3 regions of the Paenibacillus sp. FSL R7-0204 genome follow, and region 1 is predicted to be linked to each of the others. Evidence: riboswitches for the same ligand, from Rfam matches in the RefSeq annotation. Region 1 holds a riboswitch; each other region holds the start of a gene.
What was found. Region 1 has a riboswitch for cyclic di-AMP ahead of MKX42_RS00500 (C40 family peptidase). Riboswitches for the same ligand answer to the same signal wherever they lie in the genome.

Region 1 (5,093 bases):
GATCGGCAAGCTTGAGGGCTGGAAGCTGGAGAGGGATAGGCTGGTGCGCAAATATATGTTCAGTGAATATATGAAGGGAATTGCTTTTGTAGATGAGGTAGCGACAATCTCGGAGGCTTTTGACCATCACCCGCATATCACCATTGATTACAAAACGGTTGTTCTGCGGCTGGCTGCAGATGTGGAGAAGCTTAATCTCCGCCAGGCGCATGAATTTAATGAGGCATTCGAGAAGACCCGCTAGAGGACAAGGCCCCTATGGAGACAACAGGAATATCTGTTCAATAAAAATGCCCGTGCAAGGATCATTCGTTATCCTCGTCACGGGCATTATACATTTAGAATGAAGAGCATGGTGTGAGTACAGGTTGCGGATTATTTCTTCTCTGCCAGCCATAGGGCTACATTCGCAATCTCTTCAGGGGCCAGCCTGTCTTTGAAGGAAGGCATCTGTCCGCGGCCCTTGGTGACTATGCTGTAGATCTGAGCTGCGTCATGCGAAGCGCCTTCCTGCTGCAGGCTGGGTCCCGCCCCGCCCTGAAGCTGGTCACCGTGGCAGGAGATACAATTGGCCTTCACTGTGGCTTCTGCGGCCGCAGCGTCCAGTACAACTTCCGGCATGGTCGGCTTGTTCTGTTCGGCTACCTCGGATTTACCTGGTAAGGTAAACATTAAGATTACTGCAAAGGCACAGGCGGCAAAAAACAAACCGCTCATGATCCATTTCTGCATCTGCATCCGTCCCTCCATGTAAGCTGCTGACTCCATTATAGCGGATGGTGAAGCGTTATCATAGTATGTGTGTCAAAAAAATGAACACAAATGATCCATTTTTTTGAAAAACAATCTGTTTCCGGTGCTATTCCTCATAGACCATGCAATAAAAAGGCTTGTTGCCGGTCGGGGTGCGGCGTTCATAGGTATCCGTTATAGTGAACCCGCATTTCTGGTAAGCGCGGATGGCGCGCTGGTTCCAGGTCAGCACCTCCAGGTCGATCTCACGCTCCGGGTAACGCGACCGTGCTGCCTGCACAATAGCCTTCATGAACAGATGCCCCATTCCATGGCCGCACAGCTCAGGCCGCATTCCGACTCCAAGCCGGACTACCCCCTCCATCGGAAAGAGCTGGGCGAAGCCGCACAGATCCCCCTCTCCATTCACAACCGATACATATTGCCTACTTCGCAGCTGCGGGTCTCCGAACTCCACGCCCAGCGCCTGCATCTGCTCCCAGGACATCCAGCCGTAAATATTATACGGCGGCTTGTAGCTCCACTCACAGATCTCAGCGGCATGCTGCGGCTCCATAGGCACCACATAAAAGGTTAGCGGGGAGCTAATCATTAGGGGAGGCCTCCTTTCAGGGGACATAAATTCATTTCTTCTATTAATTATATACAAAAACAGCCAGTTTCGACGCAAATTCCTTGCGGAAATGCAGAAACTTGACAAACGTCAATAATTATTTTCCAAATGTGCAGAATCGGTGTTTTACAAATATAGAGACGGGTAAGTAATTTTATAGACAAAAAAAGCCCTTCTCCAAGATTTCGGCAAAAATCTCGGAAAAGAGCGTAGGTTACAAAGAATTATTGTACATCATCGTTGTCTTGGGAATCCGAAGCAACAGTCTTGTAGGCATCTGTACTCATGATTCGTTTGGCGCCAACGTAGCGGTTGACGTAATAGCTGTCACTCAGCGAACTGATGGTTACACCACGCGAGGAAGAGGCATGGGCGAATTCGCCGTCACCAACATAAATACCGACATGGGATACGCCCTTACCGCTTGTATTGAAGAATACAAGATCGCCCGGTCTCATCTCGTCACGGGATACAGCAGAGCCCATCTGATACTGGGAGCCGGATTGATGTGGCAGGTTAATGCCGACTTTATCAAAAACATACATTGTAAATCCGGAGCAATCAAACCCGTTAGTAGATGTACCGCCGGACACGTATTTGGTTCCGATGGCTTTGTCGATCACTTTATCCATTTTGGAATCCGCGAAAGCGCTTCCTGCTCCGATGGTGAAGATAATGGACAAGCTTAGTACTGCGGCTGCTAGCTTCTTCTTCAAAAGTAAATACCCCTTCCAATGCCTACGAGGTTAGCTTAAGGGTTCGGTTGAAGGTCCCCTATGACCCCTCTTAGAATAGGAGGTCAATTCACCCAAAGTGGTTCCCCCGTTTCCCTAATTCATTAGGGAACTCGGCACGACTGTTGATTAGGATTAGCGGTTCATTCAATACATGACAAAACCTTTGTTAAAAGCGATTCAATAATTACAAAAATGTTACTAAAAGCTCACTGCGATAATTGTAACAAAGACTAAGGCGCTTGGCAATCACTTATAACATATTAATGCATCTTTTTTGCTGTTTTTTAGAGTTATAGTCCTTTCGAAAGACTCATATCTATGCGCAGGGATTATTTTATATGATTTTTTCTTTGTTTTTGCAAGAAAATGCTGTTTCAAGGCTGCAGATTCGGGTAAAAGGTAGAATAAGGAAAAGGAAAAACCCGGAAATGATTACGGCAATAATCATCCCGGGCTCGTATAAGTTACATTTAGTTGTTAGAGGCTGAAATATTCGGGGTATGCTTCAAGGGGTCAATCGTAAGCGACAGCTTGGTAGGCTGTTGTGCTCATTACTCGTTTGGCGCCAACGTAGCGGTTGGCCCAGTAGGACTGGCTCATCGAACTGATGGTAACACCACGTGAACTCGAGGACTGTGCGAACTTCCCGTTTCCAACATAAATACCGACATGGGACACTCCGTTACCCAGGGTATTGAAGAACACGAGATCACCGGAACGCAGATTGCTCTTGGATACACTTGTTCCAACTTTGAACTGTGCTTTGGAGGTACGGGGCAAGGTAAGCCCGACATTCTTGAACACATACTTGGTAAATCCGGAACAGTCGAAGCCGCTGGTGGTTGTGCCCCCGGTTTTATACGACGTTCCAATAGTTTTTGAAATCACAGTATCCATCTTGGAATCCGCGAAGGCACTGCCCGCTCCGAGTGTGAATACCATCACAAGACCCAGCGCTGCTGCGGTGCATTTTTTCTTGAAATTCTGACTAATCAAAAGATGTACTCCTTCCAGGGCCTGCGAGGTTAGCTTAAGGATTCGGTAGAAGGTTCCCCTATGACCCCTCTAAAGCGAGATCAATTCACCCAAAATATGGTTCCCCCACTTCCCGGTGCAGGGAATTCGGCGTTTTATGCACCAGAACAGTTACTTATCGGCATTGATTAAATTGCAATAGTTACGGAAGATTTTGCTTGAAAGATTACAAGTTTGTTACTACTAGTACAGCCATCATTGTATCAGAGGATTTATCCTTTTGCAAATGCTTTTGTCCTCCGGTTCAAGCAAAAAAGAGTCCTGCTCCCGGATAGAGGGGCTGTGACTCTCTTTAGTATGCCGCTTCAGCAGCTTATTATTGTGGAAATGATTTATTGGACCAAAGGTGGTACTGGGCAGCGATTCCCCACATATCGAACAGCGTGGAGGGCAGCGGAGCTGCCTGGCGGAGCATAAGGGCCGGCAATCCGGGATAGAACAGAGCAGAGGCGCTGCAGAGCAGAATTACGGCCAGGCTTCCCGCCCCCAGAATGATGGATATACCTATGGAAGGCATCAGCACCTTCAGGCAGATCAGCAGCGAAGAGAACATGCCGGTACCTGCGGTATAGCCGAACTGCATATAGAGAAGAAGCTTGCGCACAAGGAAGAGATAGAGCAGCCAGCCCAGAACATAAGGCACCAGCTTGAGCAGGAGCTGAACATCGAGAACGCCGCTGAGCAGATGACGGTACATACGCGGAAGCAGCCAATAGAGCGGCAGGAGGGTTAGCGCCCATTCGATGAGGCTGAACACCAGCACCGGCAGCCCATATTTTCTCATTCCGGGAAAAAAGAACAGTCCCCGCGCTCCGTCGCGCTCCTGGTGAAGCTCGTGCAGCAGCCCTGCGCGGATAAAGGGAGTCACCAGCAGCCTTAGCACTGTCAGCGCCAGCAGCATCCACAGCCAGTGCTGAACGGCAGGGTCGGTGCGCAGCGCGGTCTGCCCTTCGATATAATACAGCAGCCTGCCTATTCCGCTGCCGCCGGCATTCGCATCCGGGTAGCGGAGCAGGACAGGGACAACCGCGCTTTTAATGAATTTGTACAGGAAATATCCCCAGAACAGCCGGTAGATAAATAGCAGAATCAGTATATAGAACTGCTCTTTCATGCTGATCCAACCGCGGGCAATTGAACTTTTCACCATTCCTTCACCTCACCAGACAAGAGTTCCGAGCAGGGTTTCAAGCAGAGTTGAAGCACTAAGCGTCCAGCGGGAGAGTGTACGCGGCTCAAGCTCCGCCATTCTGAAATTATTTAGATGCCTGCTCTCCAGCAGAATGGAATGCCCCGGATCGATCTCTGCGGAGACCAGCGGCGCTTTATATGCTAACTCAAAGGAGGTAGCCTTACCCTCGCCATTCCAGTATTGCTGAACAGTGTACCCGTCTGCGAAGGTGAATTTCACGGGAACATCGGGGTACAGGCTGCCCTTATTACTTACATCTACCACAGCGTTATAGCGGCTGCCCCCGCCGTCACTGTTGTCCTGTCCGACCGTAAGCCTGATATCGTCAACTGCGAAGTCGGGTGCACCTCCGCTATAGACATACCGTTCAAAATAAGTCTGCCAGGATTGCTTGGTCACTTTCTCTACAACCTTCTGGAAATCAGCGGTGGTCGGATGCTGGAAGCGGTATTTGCGGGCATAGGCGGCGAGGATGGCATCCATATTCTTGGTCCCGGCGATGCGTTCGATATCCTTCAGCACCAGCTTGCCCCGGATGTATACATTGCGCGTGTAGGCATCATCACCGGTGTATTTCCAGGCCTCCAGCTTAAGCGGCTGTGAAGAGGAGACCAGGCTGGACTGCAGCGGCAGGCTTGAGACCACACCGTATTCCTGTTCCATCATCCGGTCTTCGGCATACGAGGTGAAGCTCTCATCAAGCCAGGCTTCTTCGAATTCATTGCTGGCCACCAGGCCGTAGAAATATTGGTGCCCGATCTCG
Region 2 (5,093 bases), 7.2 Mb from region 1:
GGAACAGCTCGGACTCATTAATGACAAGCGGGTATGGCTTGAAACGCTGCAATCGATTGGACGTGAAGAGCTGGATGTCGGCAAAAAAATCTGGGCCGCCTTCACCGATACGCTGCGGGCAGAGGTACTGGAGGCCCTTCATCAGAACGAGGTCGTCCCTGTTGCTGAACCCCCGAAATAGGGCATCATAGCTGATCATCCCATTTCTTACACAAAGGCAGGACACCGCATGTTATCCAAGCGGTATCCTGCCTTTTACCATTAACGTCACGTACTATAGCATTCCGGCAGCCCACAATCCGCCTCTGCGGATCATCCGGCGCAGCGGCTCTGAGGAGAAGGAAGGCAGATGGTGCCCAGGCATCAGATAGACCACCCGGCCCTCGCCGAAGGTATGGCACCATGCCGCCGGTCGCATCGCTCCGTCATGCGGATATTCGGCCAGCACCGTTGTCCCGAAGTGGGGATGCTGCTCGAAATAGTATGGCTCGTCCTCTATCACAAAATCAGAGATCCCCTCCATAATCGGGTGCTCCGGCGCAGTCACCTTCATCTGCAGCGCTGTGAACGCCGGATGATGGGTGAACCGGGCACCGAGCATTGCCCCAAGCTCCTGATTACGCTGCAGGGATATGCCGTTGTGCACGACAAGCAGCCCGCCGCCGCCAGCCACATAAGCAAGCAGAGCTCCGCTCTGCACAGCGGGTAACTGCTCCTCGGAGAACTCCGTATAGGAGACCACCAGTCTGCATTCTTCCAATTCTGTCCGGTTCATCCGTCCGTAATCCTCCGTACAAATTACCTGGAACTCCGGTTCAAGAAGCTGCTCCAGCTCACGGTCTACCCCCTCGAAGGGATGATACTTCACTTCGGTATAGCTGCCGAACGCCAGTGCTTTGTATGAAGACATGATGTACACACCTCTCTTTTGCCAAGATAGCCTGTCCTGAATGTTCGTGTCACCAGGGCCAGAGATTGCCGTCCAGATCGATATAAGCCGGTTCTTCAGCAAGATACATCTTGTGGTTATGAACGATCGTCATAATTTTGCCTGCCGATTCTTCAGGAGTTACAGGCGCCTTCGCATCCTTCTCCCCGTTCATATAGGTCTGCAGCCAGCCGGGATGGAAGACCAGCACTTGTCCGCCCATCGTACGCAGATGATTGTGCAGCAGCGAAGACTGCATATTAAGCGCGGCCTTGGACATACAATAGCCATACATATTGATCCGCTTGTTCCGTCCGATGCTTCCGGCCTCTGACGAGATATTAACCACCAGACGCTGTCGGCCTTGCAGCAGTAAGCCCATCAATGCATTGCTCACCCTCAGCGCACCCAGCGTGTTCACGTTATAAATCTCCGCCATCGCTTCATCATCCATATCCACGAGCACCGTTGCATCATCCGACCGGTGGATAATCCCCGCATTATTGATAATCATATCAAGGTGCCCTGTACTCCCGGCAATACTCCGTGCGGCCTCCTTTACGCTCCCTGCATTGCCGATATCAAGAGGGACCAGCCGCAGGCTATCCGGATATTGCGCTTTCAAAGCTTCAAGTAGCGCAGGGTCCGGCAAATACTGTCCGGCAAACACCATGTACTTACTCTCCAAAAGAGATCGAACGAGGCACAATCCCAGTCCACGGTCAGCACCGGTAACACAAGCAACCCTTTTCATTAGCTCCCCCCTCATATCTGCATGATTATGCACCGAGCCTAGGTTCATCCCTCTCACATTAGCATGGCCTCGCGCCGTTAACAACATCCTGCAAGGGAGGGGCAAGCTAAGCTTAACTTTACTTTTGCTTTAATTTTGAACTATGTTACAATCAAGATTAATAGTTGTTAACAACACAATTGTTGACAACAGGTTTCATTAACTTTTACCCGGGAAGGTGATCCTAAGGTGTCTATTCAACAAATCCACACTAAAGAAGAATTACAGCAATATATCGGGCAGCCTGGCAAAAAACTGCTCTTCAAGCACAGCACCACCTGCCCGATCAGCGCCAAGGCCAATGAAGAATTCCAGGCCTATGCACAGCATTCAGATACTCCTGCAGCCGTGGTCCATGTAATCGAAGACCGTCCTGTCTCCAATCAGATTGCTGAGGATTTCGGAATCAAGCATGAATCCCCGCAAATCTTCCTGCTGGAGGACAGCGAAGTCCGCTGGAACACCTCACACTGGAAGATTACCCAAAAAGCGATAAAGGAAGCAGTGGAACAATGAGCGCGAACGTAATTGTCTACTCGACCTCCGGCTGCAGCGAATGCAATCAGGTCAAGCAGTTGCTGGAGAGCAAAGGAATTCCCTTCGAGGTCCGGGATGTGATGACAAGCTCCGTCTATCAAGAGGAAGTAGAGAAGCTGGGCTTCATGGGCATTCCTGTCACCGTATCCGGGGACCGGGCAGTCAAGGGCTTCAATCTTCCTGAGCTCCAGGAGCTTATGGATGCTGCTGTTCTGTAATATACACAAAGGTGCTGTCCTCTCAAGAGGAGCAGCACCTTTTTTTGCGGTTCATTGATGTGAAATTTGTATATTTATATATATCTGGAACAGGAGGACTGATCAATTGAAGTGGCTACAGGATGAGCATGCCGCCAAATGGCGTGAAGAAGGGCAGCGTTATGTAAGCGACGTCAATCAATTAGCTGTCAATTCGGATGAGACGCTGCTGGCTGTAGGGACTTATGGAGGGATGCTGCACTTCCTTGACCTTCATGCCACCAACCGCAGCGACTATGAGATTACAACTGGAACCGTTCGTGAGGTGAAGCGGATGATTGCCTGGAAGAATCAGAAGGTTCCGCTTTGGTGGTGATCTCTGCCAAAAATAAAAAACAGCGCTTGAGCGAGATAAATGGCAGATAAACTGCTACATATATGAGTTTTGGCTTCCCTATGCACTGCCATTCAGCCATTTGCTGAAAAAAAGACGAATAGCACTCTTTTCCATTTTTACAAACCCCCTCCGAAAAGAGTATGATTCGTGTTGAAAGCAAATGAACGCATTCATGAAAATGAGCATATGCATGCACGCTGAATTTCCGTCATGTGGAAAACGGGGGAACCATCCGGCCGTCAGGCCGACTTGGGGTGAATCCGAAGGAGAATGCCACGCGCAGGTCTCCGGCAGGTAGGGCGACTCTCACCGTCCGAATCCGACAGCTAACCTCGTAAGCGCCAAGAGAGAGCCCTGATCCGCCATGCTTTTGTGCCAGGCGTCTTACGCCTGTTACCCAAAACCGCAGGCAGAGGTCCTCCTCTGCCTGCGGTTTTTTGCGCGCTGGAATGAACTGCACAGTATAGATTCAGGAAGGAACGTGACCACATGCCTGACCCCTTATCGCCCAAGGCAGCTGCTGCTGCCGGATTCAACCACTACACCCGGCAATATAGCAGTCCCGTCTATGCGCTTAGCTGTCTGCTGCTGGAAAAAGGCGCCCGCGCCGAGCAAGCAACCACCGCCACCTTCGTGGCACTCCATCCACTATGGCTCAAGAGCAGCCTCTCAGGGGACGGCGCTGCTGCGGCTGCCTACAAAGAGTGCATCCGCCAATGTGCCGTGCTCGCGCGGAACCGTAGCCGATCCGCTTCTGCGCTTAACTGGGACGATCACGTTGCCAGTGCCTTATGGTACGGCATCCAGCTCCCCCTGCCCGACATCAGCCGGATCCTGGAGTGCAGCATCCCCGAGCTGAAGGCCCGGCTAAGAGGAATACGCGAGCAGATGGCAGCCGCACATTCTGCCTTGCCTGCGGTCCACCGCCCTTCGGCGGGATGAGGTGGGTGATTAGCATGGGCTATGGGAATGTGTGCGCCGGAACGAGTTGGATGTAGCGGAGTTATGATACGGGTATGGCAGAAGGAGTCTGATGTGGCGGAATTAGGATACCGGTGCGGCAGAAGGAGATAGCGGGCGGGCTGCGGACTACAAATCCGCTATTTCGGCAAATGAGACTATTCTGAAGGCCATGCGGACTGAGAGGCGCTTAATTAACCCATTCCGCCTCATTTTCTGCTCCACCCAGCCCGTTAAGGTCCTCTCAGTCCGCAACGGGGAGATAATCGGTCTTTTTCACAAAATAAGGGCCTCTGAGTCCGCCTACAATACAAAATACCCCTCAATGGGGCTCTAGCTTCGATATTCATTCAGGTACTTTTGCGGGGACCCCAAAACATATAAATTCTATCAAATAAAGCCGCAGCATCCGCCGCGACTTAGTCCTTGACTCTCAGTACCAGCACCCATGCAGTGCTTGGCTCATCTTACATAGCTCGATCATCCCATGCACTGATCCTGTCTCCGCCTGCCGTTCACTACATAGAACTCAGCTCTTGCCCTTGCCACCCTTGCCGCCCTTGGCAAACCGCCAAAAAGCCATACAGCAGCCGAGCAGTCCGGCTCCCAGCAGAAGGGTCTGTAACGCCCCCAGCCAAGTCGACTGATCCGAGGGGATCAGGCTGCTGACAATAATGAGCAGGATAGAAGCCGCGACCAGCACGGGGGTTTGTCTACTTTTCTTCACAACCATTCACCACTCCTAAAGACTAATACTACTAAGGTACACCATCTCCGGCGTTTTCACCAGTTCAGGGTCCGGGTAAGCAAGACTCTAGGGAATGATCGTCACATGATTTAAAGGATACCTTTAATTGCTTTTTAAAGCCTTAATCTCACTAATAAGATTATCCAGTTTATAGCCGTTAGTATCCTGGGAGAAGCCTCTCATTTCTTCACTTTGACCCTCAAACGCAGATAGAACATAATCGTCCTCAACCACATAATACGTACCATATCGCGTAAACGAGTAGCTTCCCTCCTGCTCTTTACCTACACCCTTTTTCACGGCTACGACAATTTTCATACCTGGTTTGAGTTCGGGTTCAATTCCCTTAAACTCAGAGTTGTAAATCAGGTTAATGGTGCTGCCAACCTCCTCGCCTGTGACGACTTCATCTACCTTCACTTGAAAAGAAGTGAACTCCGGCCGATACGGCTGCTCTCCGGCTGCTTCTAATTTCTCAGCCAAATTGCCCTCCGGAGTACCTGGCTCCGTAATTAGATCCACGCTGAAATCCG
Region 3 (5,093 bases), 3.6 Mb from region 1:
CTCTCTTTGAGCAAAACAAAAAAGAACAATGTCATGGCTCCCCAGATGAGCAAGCAGGAGAAGCGCAGGGCAGAGCAGGAACAGCAGAAGCAGAAAACGAGAATTCTGATCGTGAGTACGGTAGCTATTGTCGTTATTATTTTTGTAGGCTTATTCATGCTGGCTTCGAAGGACTCTTCGCCTGCCGGTACAGACAGTAAGCCGGTTGCCTTCAATTACAGCGAAATGATGCGGCTTGGCAAGGAGGATGCTCCGGTCAAAATTGTGGAATTCGGCGATTTCAAATGCCCGGCTTGCGCCCAGTTCACCGGTGTGATCAAACCGCAGATCGTTCAAGGTTATGTGGACCAAAATAAAGCAGCCTTCTATTTCGTGAATCTGGCCTTCCTCGGCACGGATTCCAGAACGGCCTCCCTGGCAGCGTTATCGGTGTATCATCAGAACCAGGAAGCGTTCTGGAAGTATTTCGATGCGATCTATGCCAATCAGGGAAATGAAGATAAGGAGTGGGCTACACCTGACTTCATGGTGAGTCTTGCCAAGCAGCTGGAGCTGCCGGTGGATTATGACCTGATGCGCAAGGATATTGATGACCGTACCTATGAGAAGGAGCTGGACCGGGATATTAAGCTGGGCACCGATACAGGCGTAACGAATACGCCATCCCTGTTCGTGAACGGCATCAAGGTGAAAGAGCCGTTCAATATGGAGGCGATTGACGCCCAGATTCAGGCAGCAGCAGCGGGAACAGGGGCCGCCCAATGACCGCCTTCTCTGCCTTCTGCCGGCGTAATTGTCTGTACTTGGCCTGGTTCGTCTGTGTGGTAGCTGTAGCGGGCAGCCTGTATCTCAGTGAGGTCCTGCATTACGAGCCCTGCAAGCTGTGCTGGTTCCAGCGGATCTTCATGTACCCGCAGCTGTTCCTGCTGGGGATCGCCACCTACCGGGCGGACAAGCGGATCATTCCTTATGTGCTTCCTCTTAGTCTGATCGGCGGCTGTATCTCTATTTATCATTATGCAGAGCAGAAAATTCCGGCGCTCAGCAAGGTGCTTCCCTGCACCATCGGCGTACCGTGCAACAAGGATTATCTGAATTGGTTCGGATTTGTAACGGTCCCTCTGCTTGCACTTATAGCCTTTGCCTTAATCTCCATTCTGCTCTGGACAGGACGCAAAGAGGAGCCAGCGGAGTAAGAAGCTGAGGGGCAGAAGGAAGAGAAGAGAATGCCCTTAATTTTAGTGAAAAATAATATACAAAAACCCTGTAAAATCACGTGTTAAAGGGATAATGAAAGAGAATGAAAGATCAAGACATACCGGATGATGAATTTGGTTGTTTTGAGTGCTTTTCATTCTTTTTTCATTTGTTTCCACGCTTTACGGAAGTCGCATTGTAGCTTAATATTAGTCCTTGTGAGAAGTTGAATATGCGCTGAATTTTCCGGAAGGAAAAACGGGGGAACCACACTTTGGCCAAGGCCAAAAGGGGTGAATCGGAGCAGGCCGCAAGGGCTGTAACCGTAGGGCTACCACAGTCCGAATCCGCCAGCTAACCTCGTAAGCCAGCAGTGGGATAATGACCATGCACTCGAAGGCATGCGGATCATTTCCGTATGCTTATTTTGGTGCCTGCATTTATGAAATCCACTTATGAAAACAGCGCAGGGAAAGCCCGTTTCAACTTAACCAAGAGAGGAACTGTTACTACAATGGTAAGCAAGGTTAAACGACTATTGATCGGGCGTCCGATGAAGTCGAACGAACTCGATCATGAAAAGTTATCCAAGGTGAAAGCACTGGCTGTCCTGTCTTCTGATGCACTCTCGTCTGTAGCCTACGGAACAGAACAAATTCTGATTGTACTGGTGGCCGCCGGATTCACCGCTATCTGGTACTCCTTGCCAATCGCATTAGCCGTACTGGGCTTGCTGGCCATTCTGATCCTGTCCTACCGGCAGACGATATTCGCTTATCCGCAGGGCGGAGGTGCTTATATTGTAGCCAAAACCAATCTTGGGGTGCATACGGGGCTTCTGGCCGGCGGCTCGCTGCTGGTGGATTACATTCTGACGGTGGCGGTAAGCGCCTCGGCGGGGACAGATGCGATCACTTCAGCTTTTCCAAATCTGCATAATCATAGTGTCCTCATAGCGGTATCTGTTATCGTACTCTTAACGATTGTTAATCTGCGCGGGGTGACCGAATCGGCTTCGTTCATCGCCATCCCTGTCTATCTGTTCGTTGTTTCCATCTTCGTGCTCATCATCTCGGGGGTCTTCAAATATATGACCGGCGGCGCCCATGCCCACGTTCCTGAGATTGGCTCGGCGGTATCGAACGTGAGTATGTTCCTGCTGCTGAAGGCCTTCAGCTCCGGCTGTTCGGCTCTGACCGGGGTTGAGGCAGTCTCCAATGCCATTCCTAACTTCAAAGCACCGGCGGAGAAAAATGCAGCTAAAACGCTGATGCTCATGGGCCTCATTCTCGGGGTGATGTTCACGGGCATTACGCTGCTCGCTTACTGGTACGGCATCATGCCCGATGAGAAGGCTACCGTGGTCTCACAGATTACCGAATCTACCTTCGGGCGCGGCGGACTGTACTTCTTCATCCAGGGGATTACTGCGGTTATCCTGTTTCTGGCAGCCAACACGGCGTACTCAGCCTTCCCGCTGCTGGCGTTCATGTTCGCCAAAGACAAATATCTGCCCCATGCCTTCATGGTGCGCGGCGACCGGCTGGGCTTCTCCAACGGTATTATTTTCCTCGGCGTGATGTCGGCAGTGCTGGTAGCGGCATTTCACGGGAATACAGAAGGACTCATCCCATTATATGCAGTAGGGGTATTCATTCCGTTCACGCTGTCGCAGCTAGGCATGATGGTCCAATGGTACAGAACGAAGCCGCAAGGCTGGCAGAGCAAGTTCGCCGTGAATACGGTCGGGATGCTCACCACGTTAACGATCACCATGATCTTCATCATCACCAAATTCTCCAGCGTGTGGATGGCCTTCATTTTCCTGCCGGTCGTCATTATCGTGTTCCACCGGATTCACCGTCATTATATGAATATTGCCGATCAGCTGCGGATTTGTCCGGCAACCGATAAGCCTTGTATCAAAGGAAGCACCGTAGTCGTTCCGGTCGCCGGTGTGACCCGCGCTGTACTGCATTCGATCAGCTATGCGAAGTCATTGACGGATAATGTGGTCGCTGTATATGTAGGTTTCGATGAAGAAGAGATTCACAAGATGGAGCAGAAGTGGGAGGAGTGGAACCCCGGCGTACGCCTGATCGTCCTGCGTTCCCGCTACCGCAGCATTATCCGCCCGCTGGTGAAGTTCATCGATACAGTAGAGTGGAAGACCTCTTCAACGGATCATATTACCGTCCTGATTCCGCAATTCGTGACCAAGCACTGGTGGCAGGCGGTGCTGCATAATCAGACCAGCTTGTTCATCCGTTCATATCTGATGAATCAGAAGGACATTGTCATCGCCACGGTTCCTTTCCATCTGCATAAATAATATAGAAGATTATAGGAAGACGGCTGTTTCTGCTTCATGCGGAGGCGGCCGTTTTTACGTTTTAGTTGACAGAGATAATGAGAATCAATATCATCAATCTATAAGCAATAAATGAGCTTGTCTGTTTTATAGCTAAATTATAATAGAGGAGCCTTGCTCCATTACATTTATACGAGGAGTGTTATCATGTCGGAACGTTTAAATACAGAGCAGCTGAGCATCGGATATGCGGAGACTATGATTGTGAAGGGGCTGAACCTGTCGCTTCCGACAGGGAAGATTACGGCGCTTGTCGGGGCGAACGGCTCGGGGAAATCCACGATTCTGAAGACAATGGCCCGGATCATGAAGCCGAAGAGCGGGAGTGTCATGCTTGACGGGAAGTCTATTCACAATCTCTCCACCAAAGAGGTGGCCCGCCAGCTGGCGATTCTGCCGCAGAATCCTACTGCCCCGGACGGCTTAACGGTATCTGAGCTGGTAGGGTATGGACGGTATCCGCATCAGAAGGGCTTCGGCAGCCTGACGCCTGAAGACCGCAGCATTATTGCCGATGCGATTGCGCTGACCGGCATGAATGAATTCCGTGACCGGCCGATTGACCGCCTCTCCGGCGGACAGCGGCAGCGGGCCTGGATCGCCATGGCACTGGCACAGCAGACAGATATTCTGTTCCTTGATGAGCCGACGACCTTCCTGGATATGGCCCATCAGCTGGAGGTGCTTCAGCTGCTGCAGAAGCTGAATGAGCAGGAAGGCCGGACGATCATTATGGTTGTCCATGATTTGAACCATGCCTCCCGTTACGCACAGCACATGGTAGCGATCAAATCCGGCAATGTGATCAGCGAAGGCGCTCCGAACGAGGTAATGACACCGGCGGTGCTGCGTGAGGTATTCGGCATTGAGGCGGATATTGTACCTGATCCGCGTACAGGTGTGCCGCTGTGTTTGCCTTATGAGCTGGCTGCGTACAAAGCAGCCGGGCTGTAGGAGGAGGAGCGGCTGGCGAATAGGGTATAATTGGGAATTTCGAAACATAATAATGCTGTATGCAGCTTCGTAACAGGCTCCTGTCATTGACAAGGGAGCCTGTTCGTTGTTAAAGTTGTGGTTGCTGAAGCCGTAATTAACCGGCAGCGAGCACGACCATTATCTTGTTTATAGAGTTAGGAGCATGAAGAATGAATATTGACAACATATATGAGGATTTGCAGCCGCTTGTTACAGCAGGCTCACTGAAACGCCGGGAGAGCCTTAAGAATCTGGTCTATACCCGCATGGGCGGCGAAGCAGATATTTTGGCTGCTCCTGTTACATATGAAGAGATCCAGAGCATCTATGCTTATGCCCAGGATCATCAGATCCCGCTTACGATTCTCGGCAACGGCTCCAATGTCATTATCCGGGACGGAGGCATCCGCGGCATCGTGCTCCAGACCTCGGATCTGTCCGGGATGGGCATCCGTGACGGGCTGCTCTATGCGCAGTGCGGGGCGAAGATTATCGATGTCTCAAGCTATGCGCTGGAGCAGAAGCTGACTGGTCTGGAATTCGCCTGCGG

Region 2: linked by a shared signal. The riboswitch ahead of MKX42_RS31620 (hypothetical protein) and the one ahead of MKX42_RS00500 (C40 family peptidase) in region 1 are both predicted to bind cyclic di-AMP.
Region 3: linked by a shared signal. The riboswitch ahead of MKX42_RS16420 (APC family permease) and the one ahead of MKX42_RS00500 (C40 family peptidase) in region 1 are both predicted to bind cyclic di-AMP.

The regions. Positions count from the first base shown of each region.
Region 1 covers NZ_JBBOCA010000001.1:96,433-101,525, reverse strand. The annotation lists gene MKX42_RS00515 (4a-hydroxytetrahydrobiopterin dehydratase) at 1-244, shown strand, start outside; gene MKX42_RS00510 (c-type cytochrome) at 376-732, opposite strand; gene MKX42_RS00505 (GNAT family N-acetyltransferase) at 860-1,345, opposite strand; gene MKX42_RS00500 (C40 family peptidase) at 1,591-2,082, opposite strand; cyclic di-AMP (ydaO/yuaA leader) riboswitch at 2,087-2,229, opposite strand; gene MKX42_RS00495 (C40 family peptidase) at 2,617-3,045, opposite strand; cyclic di-AMP (ydaO/yuaA leader) riboswitch at 3,103-3,241, opposite strand; gene MKX42_RS00490 (hypothetical protein) at 3,455-4,288, opposite strand; gene MKX42_RS00485 (M1 family aminopeptidase) at 4,298-5,093, opposite strand, start outside.
Region 2 covers NZ_JBBOCA010000001.1:7,293,528-7,298,620, forward strand. The annotation lists gene MKX42_RS31590 (CHAD domain-containing protein) at 1-181, shown strand, start outside; gene MKX42_RS31595 (ThuA domain-containing protein) at 275-910, opposite strand; gene MKX42_RS31600 (SDR family NAD(P)-dependent oxidoreductase) at 960-1,682, opposite strand; gene ytxJ (bacillithiol system redox-active protein YtxJ) at 1,911-2,237, shown strand; gene MKX42_RS31610 (glutaredoxin family protein) at 2,234-2,476, shown strand; gene MKX42_RS31615 (hypothetical protein) at 2,583-2,831, shown strand; cyclic di-AMP (ydaO/yuaA leader) riboswitch at 3,038-3,207, shown strand; gene MKX42_RS31620 (hypothetical protein) at 3,342-3,794, shown strand; gene MKX42_RS31625 (hypothetical protein) at 4,342-4,539, opposite strand; gene MKX42_RS31630 (hypothetical protein) at 4,663-5,093, opposite strand, start outside.
Region 3 covers NZ_JBBOCA010000001.1:3,690,774-3,695,866, forward strand. The annotation lists gene MKX42_RS16410 (DsbA family protein) at 7-765, shown strand; gene MKX42_RS16415 (disulfide oxidoreductase) at 762-1,196, shown strand; cyclic di-AMP (ydaO/yuaA leader) riboswitch at 1,423-1,582, shown strand; gene MKX42_RS16420 (APC family permease) at 1,712-3,529, shown strand; gene MKX42_RS16425 (ABC transporter ATP-binding protein) at 3,716-4,522, shown strand; gene murB (UDP-N-acetylmuramate dehydrogenase) at 4,714-5,093, shown strand, end outside.